DNA from 4 places in the Halomonas sp. NYA30 genome. Region 2 is predicted to be linked to each of the others. Evidence: predicted binding sites of a transcription regulator. Region 2 holds the regulator's gene; each other region holds the start of a gene.
The links. The regulator FNR, encoded in region 2, switches genes on or off when oxygen is low (the NO sensors DNR and NnrR bind a similar motif). The targets are predictions, from matches to a motif close to TTGATNTANATCAA.
Positions count from the first base shown of each region.

Region 1: cyoA (ubiquinol oxidase subunit II) is a predicted target of FNR. The motif match lies at 2,474-2,487, and genes of this name have one in related genera.
Region 3: ACWI0H_RS04195 (HAMP domain-containing protein) is a predicted target of FNR. The motif match lies at 2,474-2,487, and genes of this name have one in related genera.
Region 4: frdA (fumarate reductase (quinol) flavoprotein subunit) is a predicted target of FNR. The motif match lies at 3,224-3,237, and genes of this name have one in related genera.

Region 1 is NZ_OZ334477.1:1,040,323-1,045,098, forward strand. It holds gene ACWI0H_RS04775 (NupC/NupG family nucleoside CNT transporter) at 1-453, opposite strand, end outside; gene ACWI0H_RS04780 (outer membrane protein OmpK) at 490-1,335, opposite strand; gene ACWI0H_RS04785 (DeoR/GlpR family DNA-binding transcription regulator) at 1,646-2,413, shown strand; gene cyoA (ubiquinol oxidase subunit II) at 2,765-3,790, shown strand; gene cyoB (cytochrome o ubiquinol oxidase subunit I) at 3,794-4,776, shown strand, end outside.
Region 2 is NZ_OZ334477.1:3,588,138-3,592,913, forward strand. It holds gene ACWI0H_RS16665 (sulfite exporter TauE/SafE family protein) at 1-236, shown strand, start outside; gene hemN (oxygen-independent coproporphyrinogen III oxidase) at 325-1,764, shown strand; gene fnr (fumarate/nitrate reduction transcriptional regulator Fnr) at 1,868-2,611, shown strand; partial or broken gene ttcA (tRNA 2-thiocytidine(32) synthetase TtcA) at 2,604-3,311, opposite strand; gene ttcA (tRNA 2-thiocytidine(32) synthetase TtcA) at 3,517-4,383, opposite strand.
Region 3 is NZ_OZ334477.1:903,212-907,987, forward strand. It holds one part of gene ACWI0H_RS04180 (IS3 family transposase) at 1-160, shown strand, start outside; gene ACWI0H_RS04185 (DUF1330 domain-containing protein) at 210-506, opposite strand; gene ACWI0H_RS04190 (methyl-accepting chemotaxis protein) at 661-1,368, opposite strand; gene ACWI0H_RS04195 (HAMP domain-containing protein) at 1,411-2,319, opposite strand; gene ACWI0H_RS04200 (hypothetical protein) at 2,672-3,205, opposite strand; gene ACWI0H_RS04205 (PQQ-dependent sugar dehydrogenase) at 3,291-4,583, opposite strand; gene ACWI0H_RS04210 (DUF2231 domain-containing protein) at 4,580-4,776, opposite strand, start outside.
Region 4 is NZ_OZ334477.1:4,063,483-4,068,258, reverse strand. It holds gene menD (2-succinyl-5-enolpyruvyl-6-hydroxy-3-cyclohexene-1-carboxylic-acid synthase) at 1-861, shown strand, start outside; gene menH (2-succinyl-6-hydroxy-2,4-cyclohexadiene-1-carboxylate synthase) at 845-1,609, shown strand; gene ACWI0H_RS18875 (anion permease) at 1,618-3,087, opposite strand; gene frdA (fumarate reductase (quinol) flavoprotein subunit) at 3,345-4,776, shown strand, end outside.

The sequences.
Region 1 (4,776 bases), 2.1 Mb from region 2:
TGCTTCAGTTTGGCCAACGAAGATATTCGCGGTCGCGGAGAGCGATTCGGTACGTGAAGTGCCCAGGGCTTTTTGCAGAGCGCCACCCAGGATGCGGATTACCCACTGCATAATGCCGATGTAGTACAGCACGGCGATGAGAGAAGAGAAGAAGATAATGACCGGCAGAACCTTGATGGCAAACACAAAGCCGACGTTTTCTACGTCCGCTAAACCACCAAACAGAAAGCCGATACCATCGTTGGCATACACCAAAATTTGGCTAACGCCAGAAGAGATGGCTTGCAGCACCGCCTGACCGAAAGGCACATAAAGTACAAACGCACCAATGCCCGCTTGAATCGCAAAAGCGCCCAGCACAGTGCGTAGCCGAATAGACTTACGGTCGTAAGAGAAAATCAGGGCAATGGCCACCAGGGTGACCATACCCACCAAGCTCATAAGGAGTGTCATAAGGGGATCCTTCGAGTCTGCGCGAACGTGCCGCGCTTATAGTAAGTTGAGCTTGACGGAGTAGATCATCGCATTCTGATAATTATTGGGCGTGCCCAACTTATTGTCAGAGTAGCGGTACTGAATACCGGTGGTGATCAAGTCGCTCGGATGCCACCACAGGCTCAGTGCACCGTTGGTGCCCACACTGCCTGCTGTGCCGTTCACGTAATTTTCATCCAGATACTCGTCATCGCGGCCAAAGGTCTGCTCATGCCAGTTAGTCACGCTGAAGTTCTGGTCGAGCGCAGCGAAATCATAACCCGCGACCCAGCCAGCCATAAAGCCGTTCATGCCGCTGTAGCTGTTACTTTGCACCCGCGCGGCACCAATGAATGGCTTGAACCATAAACCATTATCAAAAGTAGTGCGGTAACCCAGGCCCAAAATTTGATCCTGCTCGCGGCTTTCAAAGCCGTAATCACGGAAGTCGTAAAGGTGAGCGTAAATAGACAGCGGGCTGTCGCCCAGGTAAATGTGCGAGGTTATTTTACCCGCGGTGCGGAAGTTGTCTTTGCCACCACTGGATTCATCGAATTGATCGTTGGTGGGGTTCTCGAAATCAAAGAAACCGTAGAATTCGCCCCAGCTAAAGCCAGCGCCGCCTTCAATTTCGAGAAACATAAAGTCGCTTTTCGCCGCGTTAGGGGCGGTGCGTGCTTCGGTGCCGTTCGACCAATCGAGATAGTTGACCGAGACATTGGCAAACGACCACAGCCGGTCAAGCGGATGGGGCTGAGCGTCATCTGCCAATGCTGGAGTGACGAGGGCGGTACTTGTCAGTAAGGCGCCAGCACTAAGGGTGACAAGCGATGAAGAGCGAGTGTGTTTTCGAGCAGTCATGTAAGCCTCAACGGGGGTTGTCGCGGAGCCATTTGAGTGTGGCTATCCGTGGTTATAGTCGTGCGGGCTGGCGTGAATGTTAAAATTATAACATTTAGTGTTATTTTTCTAACGTTGATTTGCAAGTGTTGTCACATCAACGCTATTTAAATGTCATATAACTACCGTAAGCATCACGAATAGCGTTAATGGTCGTTGTCGCAGTGGAAATTCCGTCGCTGCTCGCTCAGCATAGAAAGAAATAAGAGGCAACATGAAGGCTTATGTTGCGCTAATCACAACAAGAGGGGTTGTTAAGGAGATGCCCACCATGAATGGCCGCAGCGCTCAGCGCCTTGCCAAACTTCAGGAAGCGCTAGCCAGTGGCGGCACTCTTCATCTGCGCGATGCTGCAGAGCTTTGTGATGTATCGGAGATGACCATCCGGCGCGATCTCACCACCCAGCCTACTGCGATGAGCCTGCTGGGCGGGCACTTGGTAATGGCGAATTACCCCGGGGTCACACCGATATATGACTTAACCGAGCAGCAGGCTAGCCACTATCAGGCGAAGTATCGGCTCTGTCAGCGAGTACTCGCCTTTATTGAAGAGGGCGATACACTGTTTATTGACTGTGGCTCGACGCTGATTCCGTTGCTGAGTCAGTTAAGTCATTTCCGTGAACTAACGGTGGTGACCTATGCGCTCAACGTCGCCAATGCCGTTGCCGCCTTGCCTAACGTACGCCTTGTACTACTGGGCGGGCTGTTTTATGCCGCTTCACAATCATTTGGCAGCGACAATATGGCCGCCGCCATCGAGCGATTGGGTATCAACAAAGCGTTGATTTCCGCGGCGGGGGTGGACTTGGAGCGAGGCGTAAGCTGCTTCCACTTTCACGAAGTCGCGCCTAAACAAGCCGCCATTGCCACCGCTATGCAGCGCTTGCTGGTAGTGGATGCCAGCAAGTTTGGCGTGGTGCGACCGGCTTATTTCGCAGCCCTAGACGATTTTGATGTGGTGGTTACTGACGAAGAGGGCGCGCCGCAACTGCTAGAGGGGCATGGCCGCGAGGTGCCAGTGGTAACCGTTGCGTAGAAATGTTTCGCTTCTCTATAGCCGTCAATAGCTTGGGTGCGGCAATGCGCCACTTCTTTCGTGATCTCGATCAATAGAAAATACTTTCGTCTTACCTGCTGTCGCTTTTAAAGCCCTGCTGTCGCTTTTAAAGCATAGGCGAGCAAGACCCGCCGCTATTCCTACGTGGCGGCGCATATTTTTCCCGGAACAGTGACGCTCAACGCACCACGCACAGGTTTGTGAGGATGCTCCCACGAGCATGTTTTGGGAAGAGTATGGGGTAATAGTTAGCCTGCTATTTATCATGACCGCAGGGCTGGCTAGTGTGTTTTAAACCCTAACTTTTAACACCTTGGACGAGATCACACCATGCAACGACGCTCACTATGGCGCAGGCGAGGCACGTTAGTGCTCCTTGCGCTGTGCCTGTTTCTAGCAGGCTGTAGTTCAGCGCTATTAGACCCCAAAGGGCAGGTTGGCGCAGAGCAGCGGACGCTGATTCTGACCGCTTTTGGCCTGATGTTGATTGTAGTTATTCCCGTTATTGTGATGACGCTGCTGTTCGGCTGGCGCTATCGGCGTAGTAATAGCGGGGCTAAGTACCTTCCCGATTGGGCGCACTCCAACGCGATTGAAGCGGTGATCTGGATCGTGCCTTGCGCGATTATCGCGGTGCTGGCGCTGTTGACCTATAAAACGTCCCACAGCCTGGATCCCCACAAACCGCTGGAAAGCGACGTGGAGCCGATCGAAATTCAGGCCGTATCGCTGGACTGGAAATGGCTGTTTATCTATCCCGAGCAGGGCGTGGCCAGCGTTAATGAAGTGGCCTTTCCCGTCGATACCCCCGTGCGCTTCCGTGTTAGCTCAGGTTCGGTAATGAATGCTTTCTTCATTCCCCATCTTGGCAGCCAAATCTACGCCATGGCGGGCATGGATAACGATGTCCATCTGATTGCCGATGAAAAGGGCAGCTATCCAGGTCGCTCTACCAACTACAGTGGCGCGGGCTTCTCGGGCATGACGTTTGAAGCCAAAGTGACGACCCCCGGCGAGTTTGATGACTGGGTTGAAACCGTGCGCGGTGCCTCTGAAACGCTGACCTACCCAGAAGGCTACGAAGCCCTGGCGGAGCCTAGCGAATCGCACCCAGTGGAGTACTTCTCGGCTATTTCACCAGCGCTATACGAAAGCATTTTGAAAAGCTTTCACACCGGCGGTGAACACGAGATGGGCGGCGATCATCAGTTGAGCAGCGACCATGCTGATTCTTCTGATGGCGATAACGCACCTAACACCCATCAAGCGGCCGACTCTGGCCACGACACCAACAACCATGCTAGTCAGGATCATGCCATGCGCAGCCATCCCACTAGCGTTGAAGCAGGGGGTTAAGCCGTGTTTGGAAAACTCAGTTTAGAGTCAATTCCCTACCACGAACCGATCATTATGGTCGTCGCGGCCTTCATGGCCATTGGGGGGATCGCGCTGTTAGGCGCGTTAACGTATTACCGTAAATGGAGCTGGCTGTGGAACGAGTGGTTTACCTCCGTTGACCACAAAAAGCTCGGCATTATGTACTTCATCGTTGCTCTGGTCATGCTACTGCGTGGCTTCTCGGATGCGATTATGATGCGAACCCAGCAGGCGATGGCCGCCGGGGGCGCCGCGGGTTATTTACCGCCCGAACACTACGATCAGATCTTCACCGCCCACGGCGTGATCATGATCTTCTTTGTCGCTATGCCCATGGTCATCGGTTTGATGAACTTGGTGGTGCCGCTGCAAATAGGCGCCCGCGACGTCGCTTTTCCCTTCCTGAATAACCTGAGTTTCTGGCTGTTTGCCGTCGCCGCGATCTTGGTCAATATCTCGCTGGTGGTGGGGGAGTTCGCCAAAACCGGCTGGCTGGCTTACGCGCCCTTATCGGGGATCGAGTTCAGTCCCGGGGTGGGGGTCGATTACTGGATATGGGCATTACAGATATCCGGGATAGGGACGACGCTCACCGGTATCAACTTCTTCGTGACGATTCTGAAGATGCGCACCAAAGGCATGACCATGTTCCGCATGCCGATCTTCACCTGGACATCGCTGTGCGCCAACGTGTTGATCATCGCCTCGTTCCCTATTTTGACCGCCACCATTGCGCTGCTGACGCTGGATCGCTACTTAGGCATGCACTTCTTCACCAATGATTTTGGCGGCAACATGATGATGTACGTCAACCTCATTTGGGCGTGGGGCCATCCGGAAGTTTATATCCTGATTCTGCCCGCCTTCGGCGTGTTCTCGGAAGTCATTTCGACGTTTGCCCGTAAGCGGCTGTTTGGTTACATGACCATGGTATGGGCGACGATTGCGATTACGCTGCTGTCGTT
Region 2 (4,776 bases):
GGCTGGTCTACTCCATGCTGGCCTGGAGCTTAGCAATTGCCGACCCGCTCCAGGGCGCACTATTGATGGGCGCCTTTGGACTGGGCACGCTACCTGCGCTGCTGGCCACCGGGCTTGCCGCGCGCCAGTTAAGCCACCTGATTCGTCACCCGGCAACGCGCAGCGTGGCCGCGCTGACGATCATTGCTTTTGCGCTGTGGCAGCTGTGGACACTCACAGCACACAACCTTCATTAACATGACATGGCTCAATATTTATATCGGCGCCGCGCGTTAGGCTGGCATCAAAGCTTTAACGCCACTTTTAACGCCGGAGCGTCACTTCATGCCCGTTCATGCCCTCGCGGCTTCTTCTACGATGACTTCAACCATGGCCGGGGCAGCACCGGAGCAGAAAAAATGGGATGAAGCCTTGCTGCGCCGTTACGACACCAGCGGCCCGCGCTATACGTCCTACCCCACGGCGTTGTCGTTTCACGACCAATTTACCCCGAGCGATTTGACTCAGGCGTTAGAGCGCAGCAATGCCAGCCAACGTCCTCTTTCGCTGTATGTGCATATCCCCTTCTGCCGCAAAATTTGCTTTTACTGCGCGTGTAATAAAATCGCCACCAAGAACACCGCCCTGGCCGAGCCGTACCTATCCCGGCTTGACCGTGAAATGGTGCTGACCGCTCGCCACCTGGATACCACACGACCGGTGAAGCAGTTGCACTGGGGTGGCGGAACACCGACGTTTCTTAACTTGAACCAGATGGGCGACTTGATTGATCGCCTGGACGCGCGCTTTGGTCTCTCGTCCGCGTCTGATCGCGATTACGCGATTGAAATCGACCCACGCGAAGCGGACGTATTTACGCTGCGCCACCTGCAGTCGCTCGGTTTCAATCGCATCAGTTTAGGCGTGCAGGACTTAAGCCCGCTGGTGCAGAAAGCCATTAACCGTATTCAGCCACGGGTACTCACCGAGACGCTGATGGATGAAGCACACCGGCTGGGCTTTCGTTCGCTCAATCTCGATTTAATATACGGCTTGCCCTTTCAGACTGAAAAAAGCTTTGCAGACACCTTGCGCCAAGTGATCGAGTTAAATCCCGCACGGCTTTCTGTGTTTAACTACGCCCACATGCCCGAGCGCTTTGCCCCCCAGCGGCGGATTAACATCGATGACCTGCCGGGCAGCGAAGAGAAGCTGGCGATTCTGCGCACCACGATTGAGATGCTCACCGCGGCCGGTTATGTGCACATCGGCATGGATCACTTTGCTCGTCCTGATGACAGCTTGGCGATCGCCCAGCGCGAAGGCTCGCTCCAGCGCAACTTTCAAGGCTACTCCAGTCACGCCCAGTGCGACTTAATCGGGCTTGGCGTGTCGGCGATTTCTCGCGTCGATGACGTCTATGCACAGAACCCTAGCGATCTGGCCCGCTATGAAGCAGCGCTGGATCAAGGCCAATTGGCAACCGTACGTGGGCTGCGCTTAAGTGACGATGACCTGATCCGCCGGGACGTTATTGAGCGACTAATGTGTGATATGCGCATTGATCTGGCCGCCATCGATCAACGCTGGAACATTGATGCCCCGCGTTACTTTGCGCAAGCGCTTGAGCACTTACAGGGCGCCGAGCGAGATGGCCTGCTGACGCGCAGCGGCGACCAGCTTAGCGCGACGCCCATGGGACGGCTGCTGATTCGTCACTTAGCCATGGCGTTTGATGCTCACCTGCCGCAGCAATCAGGCAAGCACTACTCAAAGATTGTGTAAACAAGCTATCGCTAACGAAATGAAGCTTCCATACTAAGAGAAGCCTACCTCAGCACGGCGTAATGATTACCTGCCACTCACGACGCTACTCAAGGAGTTATGCATGTTGGAACCCATGAGCCGCCGACGCTCGCTACTCCATGAAGCTCGCTGCCAAACCTGCAGCTTGAGCTCACTATGCTTGCCACTTGCCCTTGAGATAGACGATATGGGCCAGTTCGATGCCATTATTCGTCGTCGCGCACCGCTGAAAAAAGGCGAGCCACTATTTCGCCAAGGCGATACTTTTACCAGCGTTTATGCGGTACGTTCGGGCAGTTTGAAACAAGTCACATCAGAGGGAAACGGCAGCGAACAACTGACCAATTTCTACCTCCCCAGCGAACTAGTGGGGTTGGACGGGATCGATGAAGAGCACTACCCAGGGAGTGTAATTGCCCTGGAAACGACCACCGTTTGCGAGATTCCCTTTGATCGCTTGGACTCACTCTCTGAGGAGTTGCCCGAACTGCGTGGCCAGCTGTATCGCAGCATGAGCAAAGAGTTGCGCGACGACCGGCGCATGATGCGCCTGCTGTCACGTAAAACCGCCGACCAGCGGCTGGCGAGCTTTTTAATCACGCTTTCAGATCGTTTTCGTCGCCGTGGCTACTCGCCCTACAGTTTCCGCCTTTCCATGCCCAGGGCCGATATCGGCAACTATTTGGGTTTAGCGGTGGAAACCGTCAGCCGGATTTTAAGCCGCTTCCAGCAGCAGAGCGTAGTGGCGGTATCCGGGCGAGAGGTCAATATTCTTGATATGCAGCGCTTAATCACCCTCGCCGAAGAGGAGCAAAACGCTAGCTGACGTTAAATGCCTGGATACGCCCGGCCAGTAGTTCTGCCTGTTTGGCTTCTAGCCCTTCAAAATCAAAGAGATTGCGATCCGCTAGCTGGGAAGGCGCAATATTGGTAACGGCTTTAAACATGCTTTCCAGGCGACCGGGGAATTTTTTGTCCCACTCGGCGAGCATCTCTTTGACGACCTGACGCTGCATATTGGGCTGCGAACCGCATAGATTGCAGGGAATAATCGGGAATTCCATCAGCCGTGAAAACTCGGCAATATCCGCCTCTTTACAGTAAGCCAACGGCCGAATGACGATATTTTTACCATCATCAGAAAGTAGCTTAGGCGGCATCGCTTTTAAGTTGCCGCCAAAGAACATATTGAGAAACAGGGTTTCAAGGATGTCTTCACGGTGGTGGCCCAGGGCAATTTTATTGGCGCCAATCTCTTCGGCAAAGCCATACAGCGAACCGCGGCGCAGGCGTGAACAGAGCGCGCAAGTCGTTTTACCTTCTGGCGTTTTTTCTTTCACCACCGAATAAGTATCACGCTCGACAATGTGATATTCCACGCCCTGCTTATCCAGATACGCAGGCAGCACATGCTCGGGAAAACCGGGCTGTTTTTGATCCAGATTGACCGCTACCAGTGAGAAATTGACCGGCGCGTTGCGCTGCAAGTTGCGCAAAATCTCCAGCATCGTATAGCTGTCCTTGCCTTATATGCCAAATTTTTTTAAAAGAGGAAGAGTGAGTGAGTGAGTAAAGCATTACAATACAGTCACTTAATTTTCTTTCTTCTAAAGAAAACAAACACAAGCCATACAAAAAATTCATTTTTTGTAAAAAAAAGCTTTAAGCAAATGCAGTTGATCAAAATATAACCAAAGACAGCCCAGATACACCAATGTATTCTTTACAAAATCATAGGTTGATTGCTTCTATAAAATTGGTCGAAGAAACATCTACACTGCCAGTATGGTTCGAGATGACTTTACTAGACCTGTCGATATCGAGATTGTGGAAATCGAAAAGATTTAAGTCAGCTAGTTGGCTTGGACTTACATTCTGGATACCGTTAAATATGTTTTCAATACAACCCGCTTTTTGTTTTTCCCAGCCTGCCAACATGTTTTTTATATTCTGTCTTTGTAAGTTCTCCTGAGAACCACAAAGATTACATGGAATAATTGGAAATTCTACAATTGATGCCAGCTTAGCAATATCTTTCTCACGACAATAAGAAAGCGGTCTTATTACAATATTTCTGCGATCATCACTTAGCAGCTTAGGAGGCATTGCCTTTAACTTACCGTTAAAAAACATATTCAAAAAAAGAGTTTCTACAATGTCATCCATGTGATGGCCAAGAGCTATTTTTGTAGCCCCAATCTCCTCAGCAAACCCATATAGAGAACCCCTTCTAAGTCTCGAACAAAGTGAACAAGTAGTTTTCCCTTCAGGAGTTTTCTCTTTAACAATTGAATATGTATCCTTATCTATAATATAATAATCAATATTATTCTTTTTGAAGAAGCCAGGAAGAACATGCTCCGGAAAACCGGGTTGTTTTTGGTCGAGATTCACAGCGACCACATCAAACTTAATCGGTGCTACTCTCTTCAAATACAACAGAGTATCAAGCATAACAAATGAATCTTTGCCACCACTTATGGCAGCCATTACTTTGTCACCATCTTCAATCATAGAATAATCACAAACAGCTCTCCCAGCGTTAGCCCTTATTTTTTTATAAAGCTTGTTCAAATCCATCTTTTCTTTAGGCTTCATAAACCACCATTAAAATAAAAGTTATAAATAAATAACAAATCAAAATCTTCATAACCAATATTCTAAATCAGATGGCATAAATTTTCGACAGATGAATTGAGATATTCGATGGGAGATAGAGTGTTTCAAATTCCTGAGCTAGCAGAAGCTTCAGATGCATGAGCATATGACCAACATTCGACATTTTGTCGATTCGCAATCTCGCTAAGTTGAGATTGGGTGCTTTGTTCGCTAGAGCTGACTCGGAGGTAGCCGATCGTCGCCATTGAGCTGTATTCTCAATTTTGGATCATAAAATGGGGCTTTCTTTTGAACCTTAGCTATAACCCCAAACGACACTTATTACCCATTGAGTTTTAAAGATAATAGAAGCGTGTCAAAAGGTACACTTTA
Region 3 (4,776 bases), 1.9 Mb from region 2:
AATATTGAAGACTGAATTTCTCTTGGTTCAGCCAGGAGATGTTTGTCAGGCGCGTACGATGGTGAATGAGTCCGTCGAGATATATAACAGTCAGCGGCCGCACCTAGCGCTGAAATACAAAACGCCCAATGCAGTGCACTGGGCGTTTGAGATGAAATAAGTGTCAATCTATTTTAGGACTAGACAGCTACGTGAAGCAAGAGGAATTTTTACGCCTCTTCAATCCCATCAACGATAAAGACGCGGTAGTCGGCGCCCTGGAAGCGGTGCTTACGAGCTTCCTGGTAAGCGGGGCTTTCATACCAAGCGCGGGCAGCGGCCATATCGGGGAAACGCAGAATCACGGCCCCTTCCATGGCGCTGCCTTCCAGCACTTCAAAATCACCGTAGAAGGCGAGGGGCTGCGGGTCGTGGCCTTCACGAGCGGCTTTCGCCTTTTCGCCGTAGCGTTCCATTTCCTGAGCGTCGTGGGTGTGTTCACGGGTCAGTACGACATAAGCTGGCATTCACTTCTCCTGATGTCATCGTTAAAAAACAGCTAGAGCATATCATTACCCAGTGATGGGGCCACATTGACTTTTCCCTCCAACCAAAAGAAAAGGGCGGCTTTAGCGGCCGCCCTTAAGGTTTGAATTCAGGTTCAAACGTTAAGCCGTGTAGTTAGAAGGTTTGCCAATCTGCCTCTAATTCAGTGTGTCCACGCTTTGTTAGCTGTTTTAGAAACGTTGGGGAGGCAGGTTTGTGTTGGATAGCCGTTGTATACGTTGCAATCGTAAATTTGGCGGTAATGTCTGCCAATTGCTTTGCTTGCTCTTCTAATGACGCTGCCGCACTACTGGATTCTTCTACCAACGCTGCGTTTTGCTGAGTGACTGAATCGATTTGCGAAATTGCTATGTTGACCTGATCAATACCGCGACTTTGCTCTTCGGATGCTTGTGTGATCTCTTCCATCAGCGAAGAGACTTTGCCAACATTTTCAGCTAACTCACGAATAGTGATGCCGCTTTTGGTCGCTTGAGCCGAACACTCTGTTGTTTTTGAACGACTCATCTCAAGCATTGAGCGGATTTGGCTGGCAGATTGTGAGCTTCGACTTGCCAGTTGGCGAACTTCGTTAGCCACCACGGCAAAGCCACGGCCTTGCTCACCAGCGCGAGCAGCCTCTACCGATGCATTTAACGCTAATAGGTTGGTTTGAAATGCTATTGAGTCGATTATGCTAACAATTTCGCTCATTTCAGCCGCTTTATCTTCAAGGTCACGCATCATGAGCAGCATTTGCTCTCCCTCTTTTGCAGAAGTGTGCGCGGTCGTGGCTGCATAAGAGGTTATTTTGTTTGCTTCGGAGGCATTATCGGCATTCATTTTCACTGTAGCTGTTAATTCGTCTAAGCTAGCAGCTGTCTCTTAAAGGGCAGATGCTTGTTCTTCTGTACGGGAAGAGAGATCTTGCGTTCCCAGTGAGATTTCATTAGTGCCCGTGAATAAGTTATCACTGTTCAATTTAAGCATTTGAACAATATCGGTTAGCTGCAACTGCATTGCTTGTAAACCTTGTAATAAAACACCTATTTCATTACGGCCGAGCTGCTGGATTCTTTGTGTCAAATCACCTTTAGCAATAGCGGTAAGGTGCTCAACCGTACTGTTAATAGGGTTAACGATGGCTCTGACAATAACCAGGCGGGCTAATGCTGTCATCGCTAACGCAAGGCCAATTATCAAAAAAGTTACCAAAAGTGTTAATTGACTATTTTCTTTATCATTTACTAATATTTCAGCGGTTCTTTCCTCGGTTAATTCAATGAAGTTACGAACGGCTGTCTGGAAGTCTCTTCTCAAACTCATTATTGGTAGCCATGCTTCATTTGCTGCGCTTAATGTAGTGGCTTGCAGTACTTTATCAAGTTGCAGGGTGTAAGCCTGATAGATTTGGTTGGCTTCTAAAGCTAGAGTTTCTCGCTGGCTTCCTGTAGGAGATATGATGGAATTAAATTCATCAATACGCCTCTGAGCTGCATCTAAAGAGGTTTCTGCCTCAAGCTTCCAGCGACTCACTTCACTATTGGCTTCATTATTTTCCCATGCTTTTAAGTATTCACGGGCGCCTGAATTGGCCTGGGCGAGGTTAGCTTCCGTGCGATTAATGGAATTCATTTGCACGACACCTACGTCGGCAATTTCATGCAGCGATTTTGAGCCGCTTTTGTTTATGACAATACTCAGCGCAGAAAGCAAGAGCATAAAAATAACCAAAGATCCCATAATAATAGTTAAGGTTTTTTTGATTGAGAGGTTATGTATGATCTTTCCCATTTCTAATCCCTTTTAGTAATTTTCATCGATTGTTAGGCGTTTTGGGTAATTCATTTTTAGTTTTAGGCTTCTTTTGATTGATGTGATTTTAAGCGATTTCGTAAACGCATATAATCGTCATATTGTGAAACAATGTCACAATTGCCCGAGGAAATTGACGAGGATCAAGATTTAATTGATAGCAGGCTACATAAGCGTGCAATACGCTTAGGCGGCTACCTGTTTGGCTAGTTATTGCCCGCTGCTTAGCTACCGTAAGGTTGAGGTAAACTATTAGGCACCACTACCGAGGAATGCTCGGTAGTTAATCAGAAGGGAAAGAGATACTTGCCAGAATGGGTAAGGCTGGGCGTCAATAATCTTGCGAGGGCATGGCGTCTTCTAATGTCGGCGCTGACTCTATCAACGCCACGGGCTCCAGTTGCTCGTTTTCCAGCGTTGCCAGGACAATCTCGTAACAATCGTCGATATGGCTGTTGCCCATGTACTTCATGGTGGCGAAGCTGATGCCGCCCGCGATAGCGCTGCCCAGGAAGGGCACATATCTAGACGCACTTTTTGCCGATATCCTGCCAGCCATCTTTTTGAACGTCATCATGAGCAGTTTACGGGTGATGTATTTACCCGCCATCTTGCTGCCGGTCGTTGAGATGGAGCTCATTACAAATAGCCGGGTCTCTGTATCCAGGCTCTCGATCTGTTCCGGCGATAAGCCAAATTGCTCGTTAATCTTCGGGATCAAGCGCAGCAATATAGCGACGTCAGAACCGATGTTCACACCGGGAATGGGGATAATGGCGGTGCCAGCAGAAAGACTTGAGCTCTTCGTTACCATCGAGCGACACGACTGTTTAACGGCTTCGAGCTCTTCCAGTGATCTGATCATATAAATCCCTTTTAAAACAAACGGAAAAAGCGGCAGCCTAAGTGGCTACCGCCTTCTTCACGCTATTGAATAATACAGAGTGCGGTTAATCATTGCCGTCATAGGTGACGCGCCACACGGCATTGGTCAGGTCATCGGCGATGATGAGGGCGCCGTCTGGGTCGATAGTGACACCGACGGGTCGACCGCGCGTTTGGTCGTCGCCGTTGAGAAACCCGGTAACGAAGTCAATCGGGTCGCCATTGGGTTCGCCGTTGCTGAAGGGCACAAACACGACTTTATAACCAACAGGGTCATTGCGGTTCCAGCTACCGTGCTCACCGATAAATACGCCTTCCGCGAACTCATCGCCCATCTCGGGTATGGAGAAGGCGAGGCCAAGCGGGGCTACGTGTGAACCCAGGCTGTAATCAGGGGCAATCGCCGACTCGACCTTTTCAGGGTCCTGTGGGCGAACGCGGGGGTCGACATTCTGGCCCCAATAGCTATACGGCCAGCCGTAGAAACCACCTTCCTGAACAGTCGTAAGGTAGTCAGGCACTAGGTCGGGGCCTAGCTCGTCGCGCTCGTTGACCACGGCCCATAGCTGGTCAGTGTCTGGCTGAATGGTCAGCGCGGTTGGGTTGCGTAGGCCGGTGGCATAAGGCCGATGCATGCCCGTTTCGGCATCAATTTCCCACACCTCGGCGCGGTTAACCTCCGCTGCCATGCCGCGTTCGGTGATATTGCTGTTGGAGCCAATACCCACGTACAAGAATTCACCGTCGGCGCTGGCGGTCATCGCTTTCGTCCAGTGGTGATTGATTTCAGCCGGTAGCTTGGTAAGCTCCTCCGGCGGCCCGCTGGCCTCGGTTTGGCCTTCTTCGTAGTCAAAGCGAACGACCGCATCTTGGTTGGCCACATAGAGATTGTTATCAACTAACGCCAGCCCGTAGGGCGCGTTGAGGTCTTCGGCAAACACCGACTGCTCGTAGTTGCCATCGCCATTTTCATCGCGCAGCAGGGTCAAGCGATTGCCGCTCTCAACAGTGGTGGTGCCCTGGCTTTTGATATATCCGGCAATGAAATCTTTCGGCTTCAACTGAGGCGCGTTGCCGCCGCTCCCTTCGGCCACCAGAATATCGCCGTTGGGTAGCACCAACGTTTGGCGCGGTATCTGAAGATCCGTCGCAATGGCGGTAATGGTGTAGCCGTCGGGAACGGTGGGTGATTGATCCCCCCATTCAGCGGGCTCGGGAATTGTCATGTCGGGCAAAAGCCCGCGTTGCGGTTCAGCTAGGTCAGGGTTTGGGCCGTACTGTTGTGCGTCTTGGGCGCTGGCGCTACCTGCCACCAAAAGCACCGAGAGAGGTGCAGCGTAGAGGCTGGGAAGCTTCATGACTTACCTCCGGTGCCTAGGCGAGAAAAACCGACCCACGTGGCTGTGCCGGCCAATAAAACAACAACGATGGAGAGGGCAAAGCCAGCAGGCATCATGGCCCAGGCGTCCCGCGCATGCGCCAGCGCATTAACAAAGGCCAGTATCCCGGTCAGCAGTAGTAGCGCTGGGTAAATCATGAGCGCCAGGCCGC
Region 4 (4,776 bases), 480 kb from region 2:
GCTAAAGCCGAGGTGCTGCTTCAGTTTGGCGGCCGGCTGATTTCCAAGCGATTAAGCCAGTTTATTGCCCAGCAGTCGTGGCAGGATGTCTGGTTGGTTGATCCGCTGCCCCAGCGGTTGGACCCTGATTACTGTGTTAAGCGCCGTTTGACATGCTCGCCTGCCGACTTTATCGCTGATTTACCGGCTCTTCCCGAGCAACCTCCTTGGCATCAATTGGCTAACCTCCAGCGCCGCACCAGTCAGCTTATTGAGAAGTTCTGTATAGCATTCTCAGAGTTGGGTGTCTGCCACCAGCTAGCGCAGCTAGCTAGAGGGCAACTGTTTATAGGCAACAGCCTGCCTGCACGGCTTATGAATATGCTGGGTACGCATCGCCAAACACCGCTGCGGGTATTTGCCAATCGCGGTGCGTCCGGTATCGATGGATTGATTGCCACTGGCTATGGCATTAGCTGCTCTCGCCAAGAGCCCATCACTATTTTGCTGGGAGATACCAGTGCGTTACATGACCTCAATAGCCTGGCGTTGCTGAAACAAGCCACCCAGCCACTGGTGGTGGTTATCCTCAATAACGATGGCGGCAGTATTTTCCATATGCTGCCCGTGCCTAAAGAGGGTGATCTGCTGGAGCGCTATTATCGACAGCCTCACGGCTTAAGCTTCGAGCATGCGGCGCAGATGTTTGGGCTTGGCTACGTTGCGCCAGCGTCACTGGACGCCTTTGCGACAGCCTATAGCCAAGCTCTAACGGTGGGGGTTACGTTGATCGAGGTTAACGTGCCCCATCAGCAGGTAGCTGATGATCTGACAGCGCTAGGAGCCGTAATTCGGGAGGAAGAGGGTGAGCGACGAATTTAAGCAAAAGGCATCCAAGCCAACCCTGGTCATGCTGCACGGCCTGCTGGGCGACCGCCACGACTGGGCGGCGGTGAGTGATGGCTTGGAAGGCGTCGATTGCTTAGCGTTGGACTTACCTGGCCATGGCAAAAATCACCGCGTCCAGACAGCCTCTTTTGAGGCGTTTCACTACTGGCTTACTGATACATTGGTGGCTCACGGTATTCGCCGCTACTGCCTGCTGGGCTACTCCCTGGGCGGGCGCTTGGCGCTTTACCACGCTAGCCGTCAGCCATTAGGTCTTGCCGCCCTCTGGTTGGAAAGCGCCCATCCAGGGCTGGCTGCCAGCGAGCGACCCGCCCGCATTGCCCATGATGAACGCTGGGCAACACGTTTCGAGCAGGAACCAATGGAGGGGGTACTGACTGACTGGTACCAACAACCGGTGTTTTCCGACCTAACCGAGGCCCAGCGTTGTCGGCAGATTCAACGCCGTCTTGCTAATCATGGGCCATCTGTCGCGAATATGCTGCGTGCAACGTCACTCGGCAAGCAACCATCGCAATGGGCGTGGCTGGCAAATACGTCGCTACCGGTCAGCTATTTTTCGGGTCTGCAGGATGCCAAGTTCCACACGCTGGCTACTCGTCTAAAAACGATGGCCCCCCGCCTGCGCCAGATCACGCTGGAAGGGGGCCACAATCTTCATGCTGAACAGCCTGGTGAAATCTCACAACAGCTCAACGCTTGGTATCAAACGTTTGGCTAAACCACGGGTCAGCTGATCACCATTAACCAGGGTAGGCCGATCACCAGCCAAGCCACTAGAAATAGCAACCCAAAGATTGCCCCCAGCCGCCAGAAGAGTGCGCTGGGCAGATAGCCACTGCCGTAGTAGACGGGGCTTGGGCCCGTGCCGTAGGGAGTGAGAATGCCCATAAAGCCCAGCGTGGGAAGTAGCAGCAGAACAAACATCTGCATATCCAACCCGGCAATCCCCGACGCTGCTGCAAGAATCACCGGCAGCAGGGCGGTAACGTGCGCTGTCACGCTGGCGAAGAAATAGTGCAGTAGATAGAAGATGGCTACCAGTGCCACCATGGCCATCAGCGGGTCGAAGTGACTGATCTGCCCGCCGACCACATTGCCAAACCAATTAACGAAACCCACTAGGCTCAGCCCACCTGCTAGTGCTACCAAGGTTGCAAACCATACAAAGGTATTCCAGGCGGCATGGTTATCGAGAATATCTTTCCAACTCACGATGCCCACTAACAGCATCCCGCAGATGACCAATAAACCCACCAGTGACCCAGAGATAACACTGCCCGCAAAAATCCATAGCAATAGGGCAGTGACCACCATCATGACCAGTATTATTTCATTACGGGTCAGTGCTCCCAGCTTGGTTAACTCCTTTCCAGCCCAATCGGAAATTTCATTACCCGCTTTCACCTCGGGGGCGCATAGCCAATAACTCAGTAGCGGCACCAGTAAAAGCAGCAGAATGCCCACCGGCACGACGGCCATGAACCACTGCCCCCAGTTGATACGGATACCGGTGGTGCTTTCAGTTAGTGCGATAGCCAATAGGTTGGGCGCCAACGCGGTCAAAAATAGTGAGCTTGTCACACAGGTAGACGCGAGCGCCGTCCACATAAGAAAACTGCCCATGCGCTTCATGCTGGGATCATTAGGGTGGGAGTCGTAAAGCGGTGGCAGGTTACGAATTACCGGGTAGATGGTACCCGCACTACGCGCCGTATTAGAGGGCGTAAAGGGCGCCAGAATGCCATCGGCAATCATTACCGCGTAGCCCAGGGTTAAGGTGCGTTTACCCATTGCCTTGACCAGCCAGAGTGATATCCGCCTGCCCAAGCCGGTTTTTTCATAGCCCAGGGCAAACATAAAGGCGCCAAAAATTAGCCAGACGGTGGAGTTGGTAAAGCCCGACACGGCCCATGAGAATGCTTGGTTGGCGGCATTAAAGCCGCCAGTTGCCAGTTGCTCCGGAGAGAACAGCACCCACCGCGAAAGCAGTGCCACCAGCGTAACGCCGACCAGCCCCACCACCGCACCGGGCAAGGGTTCGAGAATCAAGCCAACGACACAGCCGAGAAAAATGGCGAAGAAGTACCACGCATGGGGCGCAAGCCCCGGTGGAGTGGGGATCAGCGCGACAATAATAGCGACTGCTAACGGCGCTAGCAGTTTCCATCGCGGTGAGGGTTGGGCATTGGTTGTCATGCGGCACCTCTCTTCAGTGTTTAGCGTATTTACTTTTGTCGCTTGGTGGGCAGCTATCTGCCTGACAGTAATTGCCCTGAAGAGTAAGCGGTGTGGGATTAAGGTAAAAGCAACGATAACTTAATTTTCACCTTCCTTGACGTACGTCAATACTCCTTTCGAGTAATAATCGCGGCCTGCCAGGGGTATGGTAATTTGAAAATAAGAAGGCGCCGCAGAGTATCGCCATTACGACCTGACTAACGGAAGGAAGCGTCATGCAACAGCGAGATTTCGATATCGTTATTGTGGGTGGAGGAGGGGCAGGCCTACGCGCTGCCATTGGCGCGGCCGAGCAGGCCAAGGAGCAGGGTACTCCCCAGCGTATTGCACTGCTCTCCAAGGTATACCCCATGCGCTCTCATACCGTGGCCGCCGAAGGTGGCGCCGCCGCCGTCACCAGTGCCGAGGATTCCCATCAGGCCCACTTTGACGACACAGTGTCAGGCGGGGATTGGCTGGTTGAACAAGGCGTCGTTGATTACTTTGTCCACCACGCTTATCAAGAATTGGTACAGATGGAGCGCTGGGGTTGCCCCTGGAGCCGGAAAGACGATGGTCAAGTGCAGGTGCGCCGCTTTGGCGGCATGAAAACCGCCCGGACTTGGTTTGCGGCCGACAAAACCGGCTTCCATATGCTGCATACGCTGTTTCAAACTTCGCTGAAGTACCCAGAGATCGAGCGCTTTGATGAGTTCTTTGTGCTCGATCTGGCGGTACACGAAGGTGCCGTGATTGGCGTGATTGCCTTGCAGATAGCCACTGGTGAACTGACCCTGCTGCGCGCTAAAGCGGTGATTCTCGCTACCGGTGGCGCTGGGCGCCTTTTCCGCTTCAATACCAACGCGGGCATTGTCACCGGCGACGGTATGGCGATGGCCTACCGTCACGGCGTGGCACTGCGGGATATGGAATTTGTGCAATACCACCCCACAGGCCTGCCCGGTTCTGGCATTTTAATTACCGAAGCGTGCCGGGGCGAAGGGGGTATTTTGCTCAATAAAGATGGCTATCGCTATCTGCAGGATTACGGCCTAGGCCCGGAAACACCGTTGGGTAAGCCGGAAAACAAGTACATGGAGCTGGGGCCTCGGGACAAACTTTCCCAGGCCTTTTGGCAGGAACAGCAGGCGGGCCGCACCGGCAAGTTTGGCGACAGCGATGTGGTCTATCTCGATCTGCGTCACCTGGGTGAGAAATATATCTTAGAGCGTTTGCCGTTTATCTGCGAGCTGGCCAAAGCCTATATCAACGTTGATCCGGTGAAAGAGCCGATTCCCATTCGCCCAGCGGTTCACTACACCATGGGCGGGATCGAAACCGACCCTCAGTGCGAAACCTCGATTGCCGGGCTATACGCCGCCGGGGAGTGTGCTTCCGTCGGTTTACATGGGGCCAACCGGCTGGGTTCCAACTCGCTTACCGAGCTACTGGTGTTTGGCCGCTTGGCCGGTGAGCAAGCAAGTCAACGTGCAGCGCAAACCGAGTGGGCCGATATGCGCTTGCTGGAAGCTCAGGGTGACCGTCAGCAAGCCAAGCTACTGCGCCTCTGTGACGGAACCGGCAGTGGGGAGAACTGGGTAGAACTCAAGCACGCCATGGTGCAGGCTATGGAGAGCGGCTGCGGTATTTATCGCACTGAAAAGGGCA